3 regions of the Actinoplanes sp. 13 genome follow, and region 2 is predicted to be linked to each of the others. Evidence: predicted binding sites of a transcription regulator. Region 2 holds the regulator's gene; each other region holds the start of a gene.
The links. Region 2 encodes HrcA, which represses chaperone genes, less so after heat shock. Its sites were predicted from a motif close to GGTTNGCACNCTCNNNNNGAGNGTGCNAACC; they were not measured.
Positions count from the first base shown of each region.

Region 1: a site for HrcA is predicted at 1,172-1,202, ahead of groL (chaperonin GroEL). Genes of this name have one in related genera too.
Region 3: a site for HrcA is predicted at 1,087-1,117, ahead of groES (co-chaperone GroES). Genes of this name have one in related genera too.

Region 1 covers NZ_JBVYOQ010000014.1:8,856-11,120, forward strand. Annotated here, with positions in the region: gene AC0NH5_RS24920 (hypothetical protein) at 67-507, opposite strand; gene AC0NH5_RS24925 (N-acetyltransferase family protein) at 507-1,010, opposite strand; gene groL (chaperonin GroEL) at 1,395-2,265, shown strand, end outside.
Region 2 covers NZ_JBVYOQ010000019.1:56,420-58,684, reverse strand. Annotated here, with positions in the region: gene dnaJ (molecular chaperone DnaJ) at 1-913, opposite strand, end outside; gene hrcA (heat-inducible transcriptional repressor HrcA) at 948-1,970, opposite strand; gene hemW (radical SAM family heme chaperone HemW) at 2,064-2,265, opposite strand, start outside.
Region 3 covers NZ_JBVYOQ010000021.1:62,992-65,256, forward strand. Annotated here, with positions in the region: gene AC0NH5_RS31235 (class I SAM-dependent methyltransferase) at 1-1,025, opposite strand, end outside; gene groES (co-chaperone GroES) at 1,242-1,556, shown strand; gene groL (chaperonin GroEL) at 1,629-2,265, shown strand, end outside.

The sequences.
Region 1 (2,265 bases), on a different contig from region 2:
CCCGACGACCCCAGTGCTGACCCTCTGCGGAGGCACTGTGCGTCCGTCCTCCCGACCAAACTTCCCCTACCGCCTGCGCAGGGCTTTTTGCGCCCACGGGCGCAGCGGGAGCTCCTCGGGATAACCACCGTCCAGCAGCCCGGCGTGCTTCTCGAAGAAATTCCGCACGCCGTACGACCTGGTGAGCGCGATCGACCAGCCGCAGGCGAGCCAGTACGCGGGCCAGAAGAGCGGGCCCAGAACGGCGTACTGGCCGGCGTGACGGCACTCGTGGGTCAGCAGGCGGGCCCGCTCCTCGGCGAGCAGCCAGTCGGCGGACCGTTTGGTGAGGATCACCGAGCCGACGGTGAAGCAGGTGTTCCGGGGGACCTGCAGCCGGTATCCCTCGGCGATCAGCACGCCGTCGCGGCCGCGCCTGATCCGCGCCCCGGCGACCTTGGCGAGCAGGAGCCCGGCGGCGGTCGTGCCGTTGAGGGCGGTGAGGACGCTGCGGACCGCCGGCCTCATCAGATCCGCCGGCGCATCTGCAGCTCGGCCAGTCCGGGCACGGTGGGGTGGGCCAGCCGGAGGCCGGTGTCGGCGAAGCCGAGCTTCTCGTACGCCCGGACGGCCCGGTCGTTGCCGACCACCACCTCCAGCATCAGCTCGGTGCGCCCGGACGCCGCCGACCAGTCGGCCACCGCGTCGATGAGGTGGGCCAGCACCTTGCCGCCGCGGTAGGCGGGCGTGAGGTAGACCGCGAAGACCACCGTGCAGTCCGGCTCGTCCGGCACCGTGGCGCCGCCGGCGTGCCCGATCAGCGGCCCGCCCGGGTCGGCGATGAACTGGGCGGTGTCCGGGCCGCTGGCGGACTGGGCGATCCGCTGCCGGTAGCTCTCGTGCGGCCGGGCGGCCGCCTGCGCCAGCGTTTCCAGGAAGGCCAGCGGGCTGTCGGCGAGCATCTCCAGGCGCAGCGCGCGCATCCGCCCCGCGTCGGCCGTGGTCACTCGTCGAACCGTCCAGTTGTCCATGCCGTACTCCATACCGCCCGGTGTGACGAGCGGCAACCCGGTTGACGTAAACCGGTCGTGACCAGGCCTTCAAGATCTTTGCAAGGAAACCGGGGCCGGTCGCGGGGTTTCGCGAGAAGATGGGGTTTCTTGCACTCGCCACCGGGGAGTGCTAAACAAGTGATTGGCACTCGCGCCCAGTGAGTGCCAAGCAGGTCGGGACGGTGGGGTTCCGGTCACGGCGCCGCCATCGGCGCTGCGGCACGGAGCCGGTCGTCGCGGGCTATCCGGCTCGGCCTGAGGACGTCACATCGCCAGGTGGTGACGTCCGCAGTCGTTCCTCAACGTGCGGAGAGCGGGGCCGAGCAGGCCCGGCACCGCGGATGTCCGGGAGGACAACGCCGTATGGCCAAGATCATCGCATTCGACGAGGAGGCTCGTCGGGGCCTCGAGCGGGGCATGAACCAGCTCGCCGACGCGGTCAAGGTGACCCTCGGCCCCAAGGGCCGCAACGTGGTTCTCGAGAAGAAGTGGGGCGCCCCCACGATCACCAACGATGGTGTATCCATCGCCAAGGAGATCGAGCTCGAGGACCCGTACGAGAAGATCGGCGCTGAGCTGGTCAAGGAGGTCGCCAAGAAGACCGACGACGTCGCCGGTGACGGCACGACGACGGCGACCGTCCTGGCTCAGGCGCTGGTCCGCGAGGGCCTGCGCAACGTCGCTGCGGGCGCGAACCCGATGGCCCTGAAGCGGGGCATCGAGGCTGCGGTCACGAGCGTCTCCGAGGCGCTCTCGCAGCTCGCCAAGGACGTGGAGACCAAGGAGCAGATCGCCTCCACCGCGTCCATCTCGGCCGGTGACTCCACGGTCGGCGAGATCATCGCCGAGGCCATGGACAAGGTCGGCAAGGAAGGCGTCATCACCGTCGAGGAGAGCAACACCTTCGGCCTCGAGCTCGAGCTCACCGAGGGTATGCGCTTCGACAAGGGCTACATCTCGGCGTACTTCATGACCGACGCCGAGCGCATGGAGGCCGTCTTCGACGACCCCTACATCCTGATCGCGAACAGCAAGATCTCCGCGGTCAAGGACCTGCTCCCGGTCCTCGAGAAGGTCATGCAGTCGGGCAAGCCGCTGGTGATCATCGCCGAGGACGTCGAGGGCGAGGCGCTGGCCACCCTGGTCGTCAACAAGGTCCGTGGCACCTTCAAGTCCGTTGCCGTCAAGGCCCCGGGCTTCGGTGACCGCCGCAAGGCCATGCTGGAGGACATCG
Region 2 (2,265 bases):
GCTGGGTGCCGGGCTTGACCTCGATGTTCTCCTCGCCGTCGAGGGTCTTGATGGTCATCCGGGTGCCCAGCGCGGCGGCGGTCATCGGGAGGGTGACGCGGCAGTGCAGGTCGTCGCCCTTGCGGGAGTAGACGTCGTGGGGCCGTTCGTGGATCTCCACGTAGAGGTCGCCGGCGGTGCCGCCGCCGGGGCCGACCTCGCCCTGCTGGGCCAGGCGGATGCGCATGCCGTCCTCGACGCCGGCCGGGATCTTCACGGTGAGCGAGCGGCGGGTGCGGATGCGGCCGTCGCCGGCGCAGGTGGGGCAGGGGCTGGGAATGACGGTGCCGTGGCCCTGGCAGTTCTGGCAGGGGCGCGACGAGACGACTTGGCCGAGGAAGGTGCGCTGCACCGACTGCACCTCGCCGCGGCCGGCGCAGACCTCGCAGGTGGCCAGGTGGGTGCCGGGTGCGGTGCCGGCACCGGAGCACTGGGTGCAGAGGACCGCGGTGTCGACCGTGATCGGCGCTTCCACGCCGAAGGCGGTCTCCACCAGGTCGAGTTCGAGGCGCAGGATGGCGTCGGCGCCGGGCCGGGTGCGCGGGCGCGGTCCGCGCGAGCCGCCGCCGGCCGCGGTGCCGAAGAACGCGTCCATGATGTCCTGGAAGCCGACGAACGGTCCGGCGCCGCCGGGGCCGCCGCCCGCGCCGCCGCCGGGCGCCAGGGGGTCACCGCCCAGGTCGACGATCTGCCGCTTCTGGTCGTCGGAGAGGACCTCGTACGCCGCGTTGATCTCTTTGAACTTCTCGTGCGCCTCGGGGTCCGGGTTGATGTCCGGGTGGTACTGCCGAGCCAGTTTGCGGTAGGCGCGCTTGATCTCGTCGTCGGTGGCTTCCCGGCTGACGCCGAGAATTCCGTAGTAGTCCTTGGCCACGGGGTTTGGAGTCCTCAATGTCTGCGCGAATCCGTCAATTCTGTGCCAACAGGTCGCCAACGTACCGTGCCACTGCACGAACAGTAGCGATGGTGCCCGGGTAGTCCATGCGGGTGGGGCCCAGTACACCGAGCCCACCAACGATCGTCGCACCCGGTCCGTAACCGCTGCTGACCACGGATGCCGAACGCAGGTTGTCGATCTCGTTCTCGTCGCCGATCCGGACCCGGGTGGTGCTGGGTTCCAGATCGCCGATGAGCTTGAGCAGGATGACCTCTTCCTCGAGGGCTTCGAGGACGGGGCGCAACGTGCCCTGGAAGTCCAGCACACCCCCGCGTGTCAAGTTGGCTGTACCGGCGAGCGCGAGCCGTTCCTCACTGCGCTCGACCAGTGTCTCGAGGAGCACGGTGGCGAGACAGGCCATCTCCCCACGGCGCTCGGCCGCGCACTCCTCCACCAGTTTCTGCACCAGCGGCGGGGTGTCGGCGAGCTTCTGACCTGCGAGTCTCTCGTTGCACCGGCGGCGCAGCTCCCAGACCACGTCGGGCTCCACCGGCGCCGGCATCTCGACCAGGCGCTGCTCGACACGGCCGGTATCGGTGATCATCACGAGCGTCAGCCGGGTCGTGGAGATCGGCACGAGTTCCAGATGGCGAACAGCGGAGCGGGACAGGCTCGGGTACTGCACGACGGCGACCTGCCGGGTCAGCTGGGCCAGCAGGCGGACCGTGCGATGGACCACATCGTCGAGGTCGACCACGCCGATCATGAACCGCTCGATCGCGCGGCGCTCGGCCGGGCTGAGCGGCTTGATCCGGGTGAGGCGGTCGACGAACAGCCGGTAACCGGCGTCGGTGGGCACCCGGCCGGCACTGGTGTGCGGCTGCCGGATGTAGCCCTCCTCCTCCAGCACGGCCATGTCGTTGCGGACGGTGGCCGGAGAGACGCCGAGCTGGTGGCGCTCGACGAGGGATTTGCTGCCGACGGGCTCGCGGGTCTCGACGTAGTCCTCGACGATGGCGCGCAGCACTTCGAGCTTGCGGTCATCGAGACTCATTCGACCCCTCCCCGGCGTTGGCTTCCGCTGGCACTCCCGCTAATAGAGTGCCAGTCTACGTCGCTGGTGGCGGCTGCGCGATGATCGAAAGGGTCAGAGCACGTCTCGAATCACCGCGTCGGCCAGCAGACGGCCACGCAGCGTGAGCACCAGGTTGCCCTCCTCATAGGCGCCGCGCTCCAGCAGGCCACCGGCGAGGGCCTGGGCGGCCCCGGCCGGGTCGACCCTGGTCAGCGGGATGCCGTCGCGCAGGCGGACGCGCAGCATCACGTCCTCCATGTGCCGGTCCTCCTCG
Region 3 (2,265 bases), on a different contig from region 2:
CGCAGCAGCGCCCGCAGCCGCTTCAGCGAGAACGGCAGCACGTCGGTGACCCCGAGCCGGCGGCCGAACCGGGTGCCGGCCGGCTCGTCGGTGTAGACGTACGCGATCGCCGGGTCGGCCAGCCACCCGCCGATCGAATCGGCGAACTCGGCCACCAGGTGCGAGCGGACCACCGCCGGGTCCGGGTCGTAGAGCCAGGCGCCGACCGGGCCGACCGGCGCCTGGACGACGCCGGAGCCGGTCAGCTCGGCGACGTCCGTGCCGATCAGGGTGGCCCGGCGGGGCGCGGCCGCCAGCGGGCCGCACCAGAAGGCGGCCTCGACCAGGTCGCCGCCGACGCTCACCCACTCCCCCTCGGCGCCGCCCGGCAGCAGGGCGTGGTCGATGCCGGGGGCGAGTTTCAGAACCGTCAGCGGCACCCGGCCGGCCAGCCCGGCCACGAAGTCCCAGGGCGGCGAGTACGCCTTGGGGTCGAACACCCGGCCCCGGCCGGCCTGTCGCCGGGCCGGGTCGCAGAAGACCGCGTCGTACCGCTCCACCTCGACGGTGGTGGCGTCGGCGCAGGTCACGGTGACCAGGTGGGACAGCCCGGCGGCCTCCGCGTTCGCCGCCGCCAGGGCCGCGGTCAGCGGGTCGGCTTCCACCGCGTACACCCGGATGCCCTGCCGGGCCGCCGCCAGCGCGTCGGAGCCCAGCCCACAGCCCAGGTCGGCCAGGGTCCGGACCCCCGCCGCCGCCAGGCGCGCCGCCCGGCGGTCCGCCACCACGGCTCGCGTCGCCTGCTCCAGCCCGGCCCGGGTGAAGAACATCTGAGCCGCGTCCGGGCCGAACTTCATCGCCGCGCGCCCGCGCAAACTAGCCTGGGTCAAGGCGGCCGCGGCGAGCTCCGCGCCGATGCCCCGGGCCCGGACGGCCGAGGCGGCGGCGAGCGGCTCACCGCCGCCGACCTGCGCCGCCACGGCCAGGGCTTCCGTCCCTTCCGGGGAACGTAACTGCGACAGCAACTCAGGGGTCACACCAGGCATTCTCCACGGCGTGACAGGTTGGCACTCTGGTTGACGGAGTGCTAGTTCCGGAATAGTCTCCGGTTAGCACTCTCAACATGAGGGTGCCAGCCGCCCGGCCCGTCCGTGGCGGTTAGGCACCAGGCGGACCGGCACCCGCGACGACGGCCCCGCCCGGTGGCATGAGGCATCAGACCGGCCTGGTTCAAGGCCGGCGAAACCTGTACCCAGGAGGGTATGCCCGTGACTACCGCGACCAAGGTTGCGATCAAGCCGCTCGAGGACCGCATCGTGGTCCAGGCGAACGAGGCCGAGACCACGACGGCGTCGGGCATCGTGATCCCCGACACCGCCAAGGAGAAGCCGCAGGAGGGCACCGTCCTCGCTGTCGGCCCCGGCCGGATCGACGACAAGGGCAACCGCGTTCCGCTCGATGTGAGCGTCGGCGACGTGGTCCTCTACTCGAAGTACGGCGGCACCGAGGTCAAGTACGCCGGCGAGGAGTACCTGGTGCTCTCCGCCCGTGACGTCCTCGCGGTCATCGAGAAGTGACCTACTGACAGTGCTGACCGCCTCGGCCCGGAGTCTTCCGGACCGGGGCGGTAGTGCGTGAAGGGACCATAAATGGCGAAGATCCTGAGTTTCTCCGACGACGCCCGGCACCTGCTGGAGCACGGCGTCAACACGCTCGCCGACACGGTCAAGGTCACCCTCGGCCCGCGCGGCCGCAACGTCGTCCTGGACAAGAAGTTCGGCGCTCCCACGATCACCAACGACGGCGTCACCATCGCCAAGGAGATCGAGCTCACCGACCCGTACGAGAACCTTGGCGCCCAACTGGTCAAGGAGGTGGCGACCAAGACCAACGACGTCGCCGGCGACGGGACCACCACGGCCACCGTGCTCGCTCAGGCGCTGGTCCGTGAGGGCCTGCGCAACGTGACCGCCGGTGCCAACCCGATCGGTCTCAAGCGGGGCATGGACCAGGCCGCCGAGGCCGTGTCCAAGGCGCTGCTGGCGAAGGCCGTCGAGGTCGCCGACCACAAGGCGATCGCCAACGTGGCCACCATCTCGGCGCAGGACGCCACCATCGGCGAGCTGATCGCCGAGGCGATGGACCGGGTCGGCCGCGACGGTGTCATCACCGTCGAGGAGGGCTCGGCGCTGCAGACCGAGCTCGAGGTCACCGAGGGTCTCCAGTTCGACAAGGGCTTCATCTCCCCGAACTTCGTGACCGACGCCGAGTCGCAGGAGGCGGTGC